Regions from separate parts of the Thalassotalea sp. HSM 43 genome, predicted to be linked through region 1. Evidence: predicted binding sites of a transcription regulator. Region 1 holds the regulator's gene; each other region holds the start of a gene.
The links. The regulator sigma-54, encoded in region 1, starts transcription at its own class of promoters, with help from an activator protein. The targets are predictions, from matches to a motif close to GTTGGCACGNNNNTNGNNT.

Region 1 (5,214 bases):
CAGCTTCATCAAACTTATCACCGAATAATTGGCAAACCGCGCTCAGTGCTTGTTCGGCATCATCGCCTTCGCTGATCACTTCAACGGTTTTTCCTTGACTGCCAGTGAGCAGCATTAAGCCCATAATGGAGTCGGCGTCGGCGGACTTGTCATCCAGTTTAATGGTGATGGTGGCACGATAGTTTTGGCTTAATTTAGCCAGTTTAGTTGCAGCTCTTGCATGTAAGCCGAGTTTATTTTCTATTTTTACGAAGCGTGATTCACAAGTGTACATGGCCGTTGCTTTCCTGGATAACTTGGTCGCGAGTCTTAGCGTCGCTATTTAGTAAGTTCGCGATGACGAATTTGCACATCTCGTTCTTCTTTGCGAAATTGTTTGGCGAGAGCTTCAGCAATATAAACACTGCGATGCTGCCCGCCTGTGCATCCAACCGCTATGGTTAAATAGGTGCGGTTATTACGTTCTAAATGTGGCAACCAAGTCATCATAAAAGAGTTTATCTGCCAAATAAACTTAGTGACAATCGGTTGGCTAGCAAGAAAGTCTTGAACCGGTTGATCGAGGCCATTGTATGGCTTTAGCCCTTGTTCCCAAAATGGGTTTGGCAAAAAGCGGGCATCGAAGACATAATCGGCGTCGGTTGGCACACCATATTTAAAACCAAATGATTCAAACACTATAACCAAAGAACCGGTTTTTGAGCCCATCACTCGTTCACGCACTAAATCCGCTAACTGATGTGGCGTCAAACTGGTGGTATTAATATAAAGATTGGCGCGACTGGCCACCGGGTCGAGTAGCTTTTTCTCTAATGATATCGCTTGATCTAACGCCATGTTTTGACGAATCAAAGGGTGCAATCGGCGAGTTTCGCTGTAACGTCGCACCAATTCTTGATCATCAGCGTCAAGATAGAGAATGCTTAACTCAACCGTACTGGGTAAATAATCAATTATCTCGCGAGCATCTTCCGGGTTATGCGGTAAGTTACGCACATCCAATGACACAGCAACATTTTCGTAGTCGTTAATGACGGTATGGGTCAACGCGGGTAAAAGGTTTACCGGGATATTATCAACGCAATAATAACCGAGATCTTCGAGTACTCGAAGGGCGACGGTTTTACCAGAACCGGATCGGCCACTGACGATCATTAACTTCATTGCTTGCTCCTGTTAGCCATTAGCGACCAGTCTATAGAGTTGATCGGCGCTGGTACAGCGGCGCACGTTTTTACTATTATCTTTGTCTGAAAAGTATTTCGCAACACTTGCCAGAGTTTCTAGGTGTTGTTGGCAGCTATCTTCAGGAACGAATAAAGCGAAAAATATATCGACAGGCTTATTATCAATCGCATCAAAGTCGACCGCCTTATCTGTGGTGATTAACACCGCCACAGGTTGTTCAGTGTTATCGATTTTACTATGCGGGATGGCGATGCCTTTGCCTATACCGGTACTGCTGAGTTTTTCTCTGTCGATAAGGTCGTTTAGCAGCTCTTTGGCTGACGAAGTAGAGATTTTATTAGCGGCAAGTACACTGATTTGCTCTAGAATATTTTTTTTACTGTTGCCCGGAGCTGCACATATGGTGCAGTCCGGAGATAACAAATTAGCGAGTTTCATATAGTTAATGTTTAGACAGTTTGGCCTTGTGTTTTAGCACTTGGCGATCTAGTTTTTCCACAAGTGCATCAATGGAGGCATACATGTCTTCATTTTCAGCGGAGCCAAAAATCTCTCCCTGATTGACGTGCAGTGTGGCTTCGGCGATTTGCTGCAGCTTTTCTACTTTCAATACAACATAAACATTGTTTATGTGGTCGAAATGACGTTCAAGTTTTTCAAATTTTTGTTCAACATACGCTCTCATAGAGGCAGTAACTTCAACATGATGACCAGAAAGATTGATTTGCATAAGCTGTTTCCTTATGGTTTGGCTTAAATTAAGCTTTTTCTTTGGTTTGAAGGAGGAATGCCCAAAGACTCTCGGTATTTGGCTATCGTTCTGCGTGCAACGTTAATCCCCTGATCTGCCAAAAGCTCCGCCATTTTACTATCGCTCAATGGTTTTTTCGGATTTTCAGCGTCGACCAGTTTTTTAATTAAAGCTCGAATTGCAGTAGACGAACACTCCCCGCCGTTTTCGGTACTCACATGGCTTGAAAAGAAGTATTTTAATTCAAATATTCCTCGCGGCGTATGCATGTACTTTTGTGTGGTAACCCTAGAAATTGTCGATTCGTGCATCTCAACCGCTTCGGCAACGTCGTTCAGTACCATAGGACGCATAGCTTCCGGTCCATGTTCAAAAAAGCCCTGTTGTTGTTGTACAATGCAATTGGACACTTTCATCAGAGTTTCATTGCGGCTTTCCAATGATTTAATAAACCATTTTGCTTCCTGCAAATGCGAACGTATAAATTGGCTATCTTCCGCCGAGCTGGTTTTTGCCAGCGAAGCATAGTGATTATTGATATTTAGTTTAGGTGCAGTTTCTGGATTTAGCTCAACCACCCATCGGCCGTTTTTCTTGAACACACTGACATCAGGAATGATGTATTGTTCCTCGTTTTGCACGATGGCATCGCCTGGACGTGGGTTAAGACTGTGAATCAAGCGCATCACTTCTTGAAGTTGTGGCTCTTTAAGTCTGGTTTTACGCATTATGGTGCGAAAATCGCGATTGGCGAGTAAGTCAATATGATTATTGATAACCAGTTTTGCTTCTTTGAGAAACGGCGTGCCAGCGTCAAATTGGTCAAGTTGAATCAGCAAGCAATGCTGAATAGAACACGCGCCGGAGCCAATTGGATCAAACATATGGATGCGCTTTAATACCGCCTCAACTTCGTCTAATTCAATCTCATCATCGCCTAAGCTTTCTTGGATGTCTTCTGTGCTGACCGTTAGGTAACCGGCGTCGTCGATGGCGTCAATAATCGCCACCGCGATGGTTTTATCGGTTTCAGTAAATGGTGTTAGTTCCATCTGCCAGGTAAGGTGATCATGGATGTTTTCCGTGGTTTCACCTTGATAGACGGTATCGTCATTACCGGATGCCATTCCAGTATTGGAGACTCCGGCACTAAAGCTTTCTTCCCATGTTGAGTCGACAGACAGCTCTTCTGGGATTTCATTTTGGGTTAAGGCTTCACTGGTGGTGATTTCATCTTGTGTTGGCGTTGCATCTTCGCTGCCATCTAAACCGTTGCTTTCGGTGGTGCTTGCCTCATTACTTTGTTGCTGATTGTCATCGGCTTCCAGCAATGGATTGCTTTCAAGCGCTTCCTGAATTTCCTGTTGTAGATCCAAGGTCGATAGTTGCAACAATTTTATCGCTTGTTGCAATTGTGGAGTCATCGTTAGGTGCTGGCCAATGCGCAGCTGAAGACTTGGTCTCATTAGTTAATTGCTTTCCATAAAACAGAATACAAGTGGCAATGCATAACCAAGCAATTAAGCCTGTATCATTGCGGCGTTTTTTCCTTGCACTAGTTATAACTATAGCGTGAATTTCTCGCCTAGGTAGACGTCTCGTACATGTTGATTTGATAAAACTTGTTCAGCATTGCCTTGGGCTATCAACTCACCATGGCTAACGATATAGGCATGCTCACATACATCCAAAGTTTCACGAACATTGTGATCGGTGATAAGGACACCGATACCACGTTCTTTTAAATGTAAGATAATTTTTTTAATGTCACCCACTGAAATAGGGTCAACACCGGCAAACGGTTCATCGAGCAAGATAAATTGCGGATCCGCCGCCAATGCTCTGGCAATTTCGACGCGGCGACGTTCACCACCGGATAGGCTTTGCCCAGTATTTTCTACGATATGACCGATATTGAACTCTTCAACCAACGACTCAAGCTTTTCTTGACGCTCATTTGCCGTCATTTCCTTGCGGGTTTGCAGTATAGACATGATGTTATCGTAGACAGAAAGCTTGCGAAAAATCGATGCTTCTTGAGGCAAGTATCCGATGCCGTGACGCGCTCTCTCATGCATAGGCGATAAGGTAAGATCAACATTGTTCAGTGTCACGGTACCTTCGTCGCTAGCGACTAGGCCGACAATCATATAAAACGATGTGGTTTTACCTGCGCCATTAGGACCCAGCAAGCCAACTACTTGACCGGCTTTAACCGTCATACTGACATCTTTAACAACTTTACGACCTTTATAGGCCTTAGCGAGATTTTTGGCTTCGAGCGTTGCAGTCATGATTACTGTTCTTGTTCAGTGGTTTCGTTATTGTCTTTTTTGTTGATCTTGTCTTTCACTTCAGGTTCGATAATTGTGGTCACAATGCCGCTGCCATCACCATCGGCAGTAAGCTGCTCGGTTTCAAGGTTATAGGTAATCACATCACCTTGCACCATGCTGCCTTGCTGACTTACTTTGGCATTACCACGAATAACGATGATATTGGTTAATGGTGAGTAGCTAATTTCATTGGCTTGCAATTCAATTTGATCACCATTATCGAGCGTTTGGCTAAATCTGGCCGGTGTTCCCTTAGCCAAATATTTTTTTGCCTGTGAATCGTTTTCATTGCTGACTTGAACTAAATCGGCTTCGATAGTCAAAGTGCCCTGGGTTATTTTGACGTCGTCGATATAACTGGCAATGCGATTTTTTAAATCGGTTGACTGTTTTTGCGCAACAATTTTAATTTCTTTTTCAAAGTCTGATTGCTCAGCACTCAGCCAAAAGCTGGGAAGCAATAAGGCAGCACTGACTAATAGTTTATGAGTCATGTTTTTTAAAGGTTGTTTGTACATGTTCACTCAATGTCATTTCGGTAGTATTTATATCAACCTTCAAACCTACACCGCTCATGGTAAAGTCTTTACCTTTCAATAGGATATTTTGGTCTGAGGTTATTATTTTAGTATCCAGATCCAATGCCAACTCTTCCCCCTGAACTTCTGAGATGAAGGCATTTTTATCTTCACAGATTAATCTTACTCTATCTTTTAGAATTAAGATATTGTCTTTGCCGAGAAAACCACTTTCTGCGGTTAGTCGCCAAGGCTCAGAGCCGTCATCGGGGTATAAAGTGTAGGCAGGCTTAAGTAATTTGGTTTCGCCCAGTTGATCAAAGTGGGTCATTTGCTCTGCGTAAATGGTGTGCACCAGATGGCCATCACTGTCGAATTTCTTTGAGCTTAGTGCATTAGCAACAAAAGCAGGCTCATCTAA
Region 2 (5,214 bases), 1.0 Mb from region 1:
TATGCGATGGCAATAGGTGCCATATCGGTCAATTTGATAAAGCCAAACTTAAGCTCTTCCTTTTCAGGGTAACCCAGTTCAATTTTATCAGCCTTAGCCATAGCACTTAGTGATGTCAAAGCAACTGACGCCGCCAATACGGCCTGACATACGTGCTTATGTATTTTTTTCCATGAATGTTTCATTACATTTCCTCAGATTAAAAAAACAAAAAGCCCGTCACATCCACAAATCGGGATCTGACAGGCTGCTATGCCAAACTAATCGGAAACTACGCCGTTGCAGTTAAATTAGTTTCGTTAAATTGTTATGCGCAAGTTATACGTTTAACTTGCTTTGTCGCCAACCCTCGCTGTTGAGGTCATCAACGACTTTTATTGATTCTCTTATTGTGAATCTGTGATGCCATTGTGGTCACCACGTTGTGCCAATTGATGATTCGTTTATCATCAACCGACTATTAATACTAAGCAGATACTGTGCCAAGTAATAAAAACCATATAATACAAGGCATTAAAAAAATTTAAAAAGTTTATATTTTGCTTTTCGCTTTATATTGCAGCAGCAATTACCCGTTTTGGTGCACTACCTACTTAACTAACCGTAAAGCTGAGTTGCTTTGCATACGCCAATTCGTTGAACGGTCGTATAGCGCTGTGCTGTAAATATCTTCCAACTTCAGCTGCAGTAAACGTTTTTGGTCAAGCTGATCAGCAAAGCTTAATTTAAAGTATCGATACAGCTGACTCATATCATGATTATCAGGTCGATTACTGCCCTGTTCATGACAGCAAGTAAAGCGATTATACGCTGGCACGCTGCGCGGCTCCGCGCCCGGAAATGTCAGACAACTGCCTAATAAACTTGGGGCAATAATATCGATTGCGGTATTTAGATAATCACGCTTGCTAAGCATTCTCGCCGCTTCGAATCGATTAGCCGTTACTTCTAACCAGCGACAAGCGCGCTGCACTGCTTTTAATAGCGCGTAGGCGGTATCCGGTTGCTGCAAATACCAATGCTTTTTAAACGCCAAAACTTTTTCCGGTAAATCCGGCCAAATATCGATTGATGTCGCCACCGTAACGCCAATACCTTCGCGCACGGCTTTGGCGTTGTAAGGTCCGCCAACACAAAAGCCATCGATATCACCTTGGCGTAGCGCACTGACCATGTTACTCGGGGAGATGATAACGATATTGACATCACTCTGCGCAATACCCGCTTGCTGAAAATAACTTTGCAATTGCAGATAGTGACAACTGTATGGGTAGACGGTTGCAAACGTGAGTTTTTCGCCTTTTTGTTTTAACTCATGGATCAGCGGTTTTAAGTAACTGGCTTCCGAGCCTTGATGAAAATTCAAACCTATGGCGCTTTTTGTATGTAAATCACGACTGATGGTAATGGCATTACCATTGCGGCTAAGCACAAACGGTGCAATCAAGTTTTCACATTGTTTATCAAGACCTAACGCCCCTGCCAACGGCATTGGCGCCAACAACTGGCCCATATCAATGACACCAGCCGATAACTTATCTCGCATACTGGCCCAGGAGTTTTGCTTTACCAATTCGACATCAAGGCCAAATTCTTTAAAAAACCCGAGTTCTTTGGCAACCACTAATGGCGCGCAATCCGTTAATGGCATAAAGCCTATTTTGCATTGTGGTGTTGGCATTGACGTAAAGTGTCCGTGGTTCATGATCAGCTAACTCCCTCTTTGCTAAACATGGAGGCCATTGCCAACATGTTTTTGGCGACATCCTCCACTCGTTGGCTGTTATCCATCGCGGTTTTGCGTAAAAAGTGATAAGCATCGTTTTCATTCATGTTACGTGATTGCATCAACCACAATTTCGCTTTTTCAATGTTCTTTTGTGACGACAGCTTTTGCTTGGTTACTTTGAGTTCGTTACGCAGGTTTTGATATTCGCCAAAACGGGCGACAGCGATATCAACGATGGACTTAACCCGGGCTTTCTCAATACCGCCGATAACATAGGCGCTTACACCGGATTTGACCAATTGATTGATGGTCGACTCATCTTCTTGCTCAGAAAACATCACCACAGGTTTAGGTGCGGCGTGGGAAATGCGGTTCAAACTTTCCAACATGTCACGGTCGGGAGATTCCATATCGATAATAATGATATCGGGCTGTGATTGCTCCACTTGCTTTAACAGTGACATGCCACCAATGCTGACTCGCTCAATTTCATAATAGGCACGCTTCAAGGCATCCTGAAGGACCTGCGCTTTTTCATGGTCTGTTTCTACCAATAGCACTTTTAATTTATTTGTAATGGATAAGGTATTGTTGTTTTTCATATACAAAATAGAAAATTGCGACAACTAGCCATTACTATTCAAACTTTGTGCCAACCAACAAAACCTATATTTTACAGGGCATTAAGCGACATTCTTGATATCAATTCACTTAAAATGTGTCAAAATAAGGCAAAAATCGCCCTGTTCAGGTGCAGGCCAATTTTTATTCAGTTATTGTCACCTGTGCAAGATAATGCTCGGCCTCACTCAAAAAGTGACTGAGCACTAATACATGTTGAACCATCATGGTATTAACACGCTCAGGGAATATCTGTTGCAAGGTGTCGATATCATCGTACTTGGTATGCCATATCTCGCCCCACTTGCGTTCTTTTTGTCGATCACAAGCACTGAGTTTCGTTTTATCAAAACAGTCCCAAAAGGCGTCGTTTATGGTTTGTGAGTAACCATCATTGCCTTGTTTACCATTTAAGTGGTAATTGGTTGATTCAATAAACGCGATCGCGATACCCGCACAAGCAAACACTTTATGATCGCTCCAACCGCCCGCTTCGCCTTTAGGATTGTTGGGGTAACCTTTATGGATCTGATAGGCGTTGTCTTTTAATTGTGCTTGTGACGCCATTAATAGCGCATCTCTCATGTAGGTTTGTTTACTGTATTGCTGGCCTAGTGTTTTACTGCATTTATATGGCGTTGAATGGGCGCTGTGTACATAGCTGATGTCACCACCAGCGATGGTGTCGAGGTTTATCATGCCGACCACTTGGGTGGCTTGTTCGGATTGCAACAACTGCTCCACATAATGACGAGAACCGTGTAAGCCGTTTTCTTCTGCACCAAAGGCAATAAAACGAATATTAAATGACTGGCCAGATTGTTGTTTTGCTAAGCGAGCAACTTCCAACATCACGGCAATACTGGAGGCATTATCAATGGCCCCCATCGAGCCGCTGCCATCATCGACCGAGTCAAAATGAGCACCAACAATGAGCGTCTTTTTTAGGCTTGGATTGCTATCAACGATGACATTTTGTGAACTAAATGACGTATCCCCTTTGGTGACCGTAAATCCTTGCAGGCTTGCTTTATAGCCGTATTGCGCAAATTGACTCGTGATATAAAGCGCGGCTTTGTTTTCTTCTTCACTACCTGCAAAACGGGCACCTATGCCGTCTGTTGGGTGTGCTAATTGCACTAGATGTTGCTGTACATTGACACTTATATCCGCATCATTATCGCTATTCATTGCTGAGTTAGCTGCCATAGCACCGTGACCGAGTAGTAACATTGCCGATACAATCAGCTTTGATATCTTCATTTTCAATTCCATTGCATTTACAGGCTGAGCGCCTAATATTTAATACAAGTTTATACGTAAATAGCGGTTATAAAAGGAATAAAAAATGAAAAAGCTAAACATTATCATTATCGCCTTGTCTGTGCACTCACTGAGTTTTCAAGCTATTGCTGAAGACAAAGAAGCTGCACCAAGCAAAGAAGACGTGGCCGAACAAGTGGCGCGCTGTTATGTCGCGCACCAAAAAGCGGAAAGCGACTTTTTTAAAGCCGGTGAAGCAGAAAGTTACAAACCTTTAATGGCCGAATTGATAGGTAAAGATGAGGTTCGGGTAACGTTAAACCGTGCCGACAGCCGTTTTATGAAATTGGTATTTGATAGTGAAAGCAGTAATCAAAACGTTGGTAAAATGGAAATAGAAAGCCAGTGTGGTGATATTGATCAGCAATTAGAAAAGTTGCAAGCCAAAACGCCAGAATCTGAATCCAAATAATGACGGCCTTGGTCTAGCGTTACATGGTTAGCTAGAACAAGGTTTTGACATTAAGGTGTTTATTTTTCGCTTGTAGATTGGTCAGCATCAGAGCAACCGTCTGCACCTTGCTGCTGTTCAAGCTCCGCTAATCTAGCTCGCTCTGCTTTAGAAACATACTTCGGCTTATTGACTTTATGCAGCTTAGCGTTGGCTTTTTTTTGCTTGGCTAACAAGGTCGACTTTATTTTCTTCTTGCGGTTCATTGTATCTTTGCACTTTCTCTCGGCGTATTGTTGCTGCGCACGGTAAACGAATAGCTTAATTATACTGAACTAAGACGACACATGTTAGCCAAGATCTCAGATTAGTTGACCAAGGTAAAGCCATTGGCTGCAGCAACCACCTCTTTACCATCACTAAAGGTCACCGTGACACTCGTATCGCCGTAGTTATAAACCACGTAGGTTATCACCCCATCGTTACTGAAGGCTATCGCACTCGGATGATTGGCGGTGATGACATTGGCATCAGAGGTAAGTTGCCCTAACTCTTGCAAGGTATAAATCCAATGATAGGTATGCGCTTTGCTCTCTCCGGCTTCGGTATTATAACTGCTCATCGACTTATAATCGGTAATAGCGGCATCTGCATCCGTCATTGCCCACAAGTTCCACCAGATATCACGCCACTGGTCTTCAATCAAACCAGACGGCTTGCCATTAGACGATTCAGTCAATCCTAACTCAACGTAATCTTGCATGTAATCAGCGTGCAAACCAACGTGTAAAATAAGCGGATTGATTGGCAAGCCTTGAATACCCAAGATGTGCGCGTAGGCTCCACTAAACCAGGTCGAAAACGCCGAGCCTTCGCCCCAAATGATTGAGGTGGTGATTTTATCAAAGCCTGCTGGGAAGTTATTGTCATCACTGCCGGTGTTACGGTAACCATCAATATTGTTCCAATATTGCCAATAACTTGCAGCAGTTGACGCATGTAAGTACATACCACGCTCTGTGAGCGTATCGTTACCGGTGATCAAACCATATAAGACGATGGCGCCATAGGCATTGGCCGCTTCCGAGGTCGATTCATTGTTGTTACCGCGGGCGAAATTCATATTGCCCGATGCCCAAGAAAAACCATT
Region 3 (5,214 bases), 1.1 Mb from region 1:
CCGCTAATTTGATCTTCTTACCATTAACGGTTTGATTGGTCGCTATGCGTGTTTTGATTTTGATTTTGCCGTTTTCGGGTAATACTTGAATGGCGTTACCAATAATGTTGAGCAATGTTTGTTGTAGCTTTTCCGTATCGATTTCAATATCTGGAATCGACGGATCATAGTCACGAATAAATTCGATATTTTTATCGTTATCAAGACTGACCAACTGATGCACTTTTTCGGCTATTTCATGGATATTATGCAGACTCAGAGTGGGTAATTGATTTGGGCCAAGTAGCTGGTCAACAAGATTGGTTAAGCGATCCGCTTGCTCGATGATCATTGCCGTGAACTCGCGTTGTTCTGGCAGAATTTCTTTATCCAACAATTGTGCCGCGCCGCGCAAGCCGCCTAACGGGTTTTTAATTTCATGAGCTAGGCCACGTATCAAATCTCGTGCTGCTTCCCATTGTTGCTCTTGAAATACTTCAAGAGAAATCTCTTTTTGCTTATCGATACGACGACATTCTAACAACAGGTGTTCTTGATCATTAAAGAGAGCGACTGAGGCGGTGACTTCGACGGTAATGTGATGACCTTCGATAAATTCAAATACCACATCTGAATCAGTAAAGTCTTGTCCGCTGCTTAGCACTTGCTGCAGGCGTTCGTCGGTGACGCTGCAATGGGTGAATACCTCAAGAACTTTTTGTTGATAGAGCCTGTTCAAGCTTTTACTAAGTAATGCTTCAGCGGCGGTATTGAGGTATTGAACCTTGAGATTTTCGTCAAGCACTATCACAGCGGTAACCATCTGCGATACCATCTGATTGGCGTAAAATTGACGTATTTCTTTTAAACTGTTGTTGGTAAACAAGGTTTTCTCCATTGCACCAATGTGGTGCGGCATTTATTGTAGTGTAATAAAATGCCTAGGCTTTTGCACCTAAATGGAAGAGTAAATGGTTAATTTACCCTTGCACGGTGCAAATAAACGGTTCTTTCCTTGGATGATGCAATAACCTTGCCTTGATTGTTCAATAGTTCTAATTTTATTTTGTGCTCGCCACGATCAACGTCACGCAGAATAAATACCGAACGGGTTTGCGGTTCACCATAGACTTCGCCATTAAATATCAGGCGTACAGAGAAGCCTCGTTTAAAGACTGGTGCTACTCGACCTGAAATATAGATAGATCCTGAATTGTCGCGAATCGTTGCATGATCTTCAGGTTGTGATATTTCAACCTGATACTCTTCTTCAACAACGCGAGGACTGATGTCGAGTACCGAGGTATCGACAGATGAGATGATGGTTTGCTTGTTATTAACTTCGATTTCTTCAGCAACTTCTTCAGCACCTGGCTTTGGGCTATCTGAAAACACTAAATCACCGTTTTCATTGCGCCACACGTAAACCTTGTCCGCTGCGTCTACGAGAGGCGCAATGGCGGCAAACAACAGGGCGAATAACAATGCATACCTAAACATTTACTTTCCTTTGTATGAATGCGCTTTTCACTTCATTAGCGCGTTGGTCGTTATTGTACCTATCCTATAACAATAACGATATTTCTAATTTAACCAAATATTTAGCGAGACGCCAGTAAATTTTATTGGCGACCGCGAGGATTAAATATGTGCCCCACAAAAAAGCCCGCAGAAGCGGGCTTTTCTAAAGGAGTAAGCGATTAAACGCTGTAGTACATTTCGAACTCAACTGGGTGAGTTGTCATGTTAAGTTGCTCAACTTCTTCACGCTTAAGACCAACGTAAGCGTCAATCATGTCGCTGTCCATTACGCCACCAGCAGTCAAGAATTCTTTGTCAGCTTCTAGAGCGTCAAGAGCTTCTTCTAGTGATGATGCAACTTGTGGGATAGCAGCTGCTTCTTCAGCTGGTAGGTCGTACAAGTCTTTGTCCATAGCGTCGCCAGGGTGAATCTTGTTTTTGATACCGTCAAGGCCAGCCATAAGCATTGCAGTGAATGCTAGGTATGGGTTACCAGTTGGATCAGGGAAACGTACTTCGATACGACGTGCTTTTGGTGAAGGTACTACCGGGATACGGATAGAAGCAGAACGGTTACGAGCAGAGTAAGCTAGCATAACTGGTGCTTCGAAACCTGGAACCAAACGCTTGTATGAGTTAGTCGACGCGTTAGTAAATGCGTTGATTGCTTTAGCGTGCTTGATGATACCGCCAATGTAGTAAAGAGCCGTTTCAGACAGGCCGCCGTACAAATCACCAGAGAAAAGGTTAACACCGTCTTTAGCTAGTGATTGGTGAACGTGCATACCAGTACCGTTGTCACCAACTAGTGGCTTAGGCATGAAAGTCGCTGTTTTACCGTATGCGTGTGCAACGTTGTGAACAACATACTTGTAGATTTGAACTTCATCAGCTTTGTTAACCATGGTGTTGAAACGACAAGCAATTTCGTTTTGACCAGCGGTTGCTACTTCATGGTGATGCGCTTCAACAACAAGACCCATCTCTTCCATTACAAGACACATAGCTGAACGCAAGTCTTGTGATGAATCTACTGGAGCTACTGGGAAGTAACCACCTTTAACGCGAGGACGGTGACCGTGGTTGCCATCTTCGTATTCGGTAGCGCTGTTCCAGTGAGCTTCTTTATCGTCAATGCTGTACATTGCGCCAGCCATGTTAACGCTGAATTTAACGTCATCAAATACGAAGAACTCTGGCTCTGGACCAACAAGGATGCTGTCAGCAATACCTGTAGAGCGCATGTACTCTTCAGCGCGCTTAGCTACTGAACGAGGGTCACGGCTGTAACCTTGCATGGTTGCAGGCTCTACGATGTCACAACGGATGTTAAGAGTAACTTCTTCAGTGAACGGGTCAAGAACTGCAGTAGATGCGTCAGGCATCAATACCATGTCAGATTCGTTAATACCTTTCCAACCAGCGATAGAAGAACCATCGAACATTTTACCATCTTCGAAGAAGTCTTCATCAATTTGATGATAAGGAAGAGAAACGTGTTGCTCTTTACCTTTTGAATCAGTGAAGCGCAGGTCAACGAACTTAACGTCGTTTTCTTTGATTAAATCTAAAACTGCTTGTGACATGGAAGTCTCCGTATTTATTGCAGGTTAATTATTAAAATAACTTGTTAGTCGATTAACGACCGGATTGGCTAAAGATAAGCTAAATTCGTGCCAACTTTTTAACGCCTTAATATATAAGGGTTTAGCAAAATCACCATAATTTACACTAATTATAATGGATCTTTCTGGTGCGGTCGCGCACTAATATGGTGCGTCGCCCGTATTCGGTGCATAGTGTTGTTGATGAGGGCAATTATACCTGTAGTTGCTGACAGTTTCATTACGCTGTTTGTACACTTTTGTTATTTTGCCGACCATGTAACAAAAAACTTCGGCTTATTGCAAGGATTTAGTTTATAATACGCGCCAATTTTATTTGTAAGACATTAAAAGCCCCGAACCGGGCTACATTAAAGGCGAATACAGTGTTAGATAAACTACGTAATATTGCGATCATCGCTCACGTTGACCATGGTAAAACTACCTTGGTTGATAAACTTCTACAGCAATCTGGTACTTTGGATTCTCGTGCCGATCTAGACGATCGCGTAATGGACTCTAACGATATCGAGAAAGAGCGTGGTATCACCATCTTGGCAAAAAACACTGCCATTAACTGGAATGATTACCGTGTAAACATTGTAGACACCCCTGGCCATGCTGACTTCGGTGGTGAAGTTGAACGTGTTATGTCAATGGTTGACTCTGTATTGCTTATCGTTGATGCGCAAGAAGGTCCTATGCCGCAAACACGCTTCGTAACCAAGAAAGCGTTTGCTCAAGGTTTGAAGCCTATCGTTGTTATCAATAAAATCGACAAGCCTGGTGCTCGCCCTGATTGGGTAATGGACCAAGTATTTGATTTATTCGACAACCTTGGTGCAACCGATGAACAATTGGATTTCCAAGTTGTTTACGCATCGGCTATCAATGGTTGGGCATCTCACGAAGAAGGCGAAGTTGGTACCGACATGACGCCTTTATTTGAAACCATCATTGACTCAGTGCCAGCGCCAGATGCTGACGTAGACGGTCCTTTCCAGATGCAGATATCACAACTGGATTACAACTCATACGTTGGTGTAATCGGTGTTGGTCGTGTAACTCGTGGTACGGTTAAGCCTAACCAGCAGGTTACGATTAATGGTGCCAATGGCATTATTCATAATGGTAAAGTGGGTACCGTATTAGGTTACCTAGGTTTAGACCGTTACGAAGCCGAATCTGCGCAAGCAGGTGACATCATCGCCATTACCGGTCTAGGTGAGCTTAAGATTTCTGACACCATTTGTTGTCCAAACGAAGTTGAACCTCTTCCTGCTCTTTCTGTTGATGAGCCAACGGTTACCATGACGTTCCAAGTAAACACCTCGCCGTTTGCCGGTAAAGAAGGTAAATATGTAACGTCACGTAATATTCTTGACCGTCTAGAAAAAGAATTGGTGCATAACGTTGCCCTTCGAGTTGAGCAATTAGACGATCCAGATAAGTTTAAAGTATCCGGTCGTGGTGAGCTTCACTTAGGTATCTTAATTGAAAACATGCGTCGTGAAGGTTACGAGTTAGCCGTATCTCGTCCAGAAGTTATCATGCGCGAAGTTGATGGTCAGGTTCAAGAACCATATGAAACAGTAACCATTGATGTTGAAGAAGAGCATCAAGGTTCTATTATGGAAAAATTAGGTCTACGTAAAGCAGAGCTAACTGATATGTCTCCAGATGGCAAAGGTCGTATTCGTATGGACTTTATCATGCCGAGTCGTGGTCTTATCGGTTTCCAAACTGAATTTATGACACTAACCTCTGGTTCAGGTCTAATTTACCACACCTTCTTACAGTACGGTCCGCACAAAGGTGGCGAGATTGGTCAGCGTATTAACGGTGTTCTTATTGCTAACGCAACAGGTAAAGCATTAACCAACGCACTGTTCAACTTACAAGAACGTGGTCGCCTAATGATTGGTCACGGTGTTGAAGTCTACGAAGGTATGGTTATTGGTATTCACTCGCGTGACAACGATCTTACGGTTAACGCCCTTAAAGGTAAGCAGTTAACAAACGTTCGTGCATCGGGTACTGATGATGCGCAAGTATTGTCGCCGCCAATTAAAATGACACTTGAGCAAGCGCTAGAATTTATCGATGATGA

Region 2: a site for sigma-54 is predicted at 2,368-2,386, ahead of E2K93_RS15215 (ANTAR domain-containing response regulator). Genes of this name have one in related genera too.
Region 3: a site for sigma-54 is predicted at 3,163-3,181, ahead of glnA (glutamate--ammonia ligase). Genes of this name have one in related genera too.

The regions. Positions count from the first base shown of each region.
Region 1 is NZ_CP038493.1:2,428,177-2,433,390, forward strand. Features, by position in the region: gene E2K93_RS10420 (HPr family phosphocarrier protein) at 1-274, opposite strand, end outside; gene rapZ (RNase adapter RapZ) at 319-1,164, opposite strand; gene ptsN (PTS IIA-like nitrogen regulatory protein PtsN) at 1,177-1,626, opposite strand; gene hpf (ribosome hibernation promoting factor) at 1,631-1,918, opposite strand; gene E2K93_RS10440 (RNA polymerase factor sigma-54) at 1,942-3,405, opposite strand; gene lptB (LPS export ABC transporter ATP-binding protein) at 3,505-4,233, opposite strand; gene lptA (lipopolysaccharide transport periplasmic protein LptA) at 4,236-4,769, opposite strand; gene lptC (LPS export ABC transporter periplasmic protein LptC) at 4,759-5,214, opposite strand, start outside.
Region 2 is NZ_CP038493.1:3,461,717-3,466,930, reverse strand. Features, by position in the region: gene E2K93_RS15225 (CmpA/NrtA family ABC transporter substrate-binding protein) at 1-185, opposite strand, end outside; gene E2K93_RS15220 (CmpA/NrtA family ABC transporter substrate-binding protein) at 590-1,705, opposite strand; gene E2K93_RS15215 (ANTAR domain-containing response regulator) at 1,708-2,355, opposite strand; gene E2K93_RS15210 (M28 family metallopeptidase) at 2,495-3,613, opposite strand; gene E2K93_RS15205 (hypothetical protein) at 3,699-4,085, shown strand; gene E2K93_RS15200 (DUF2986 domain-containing protein) at 4,145-4,330, opposite strand; gene E2K93_RS15195 (glycosyl hydrolase) at 4,432-5,214, opposite strand, start outside.
Region 3 is NZ_CP038493.1:1,335,135-1,340,348, reverse strand. Features, by position in the region: gene glnL (nitrogen regulation protein NR(II)) at 1-898, opposite strand, end outside; gene E2K93_RS05620 (DUF4124 domain-containing protein) at 955-1,479, opposite strand; gene glnA (glutamate--ammonia ligase) at 1,680-3,086, opposite strand; gene typA (translational GTPase TypA) at 3,491-5,214, shown strand, end outside.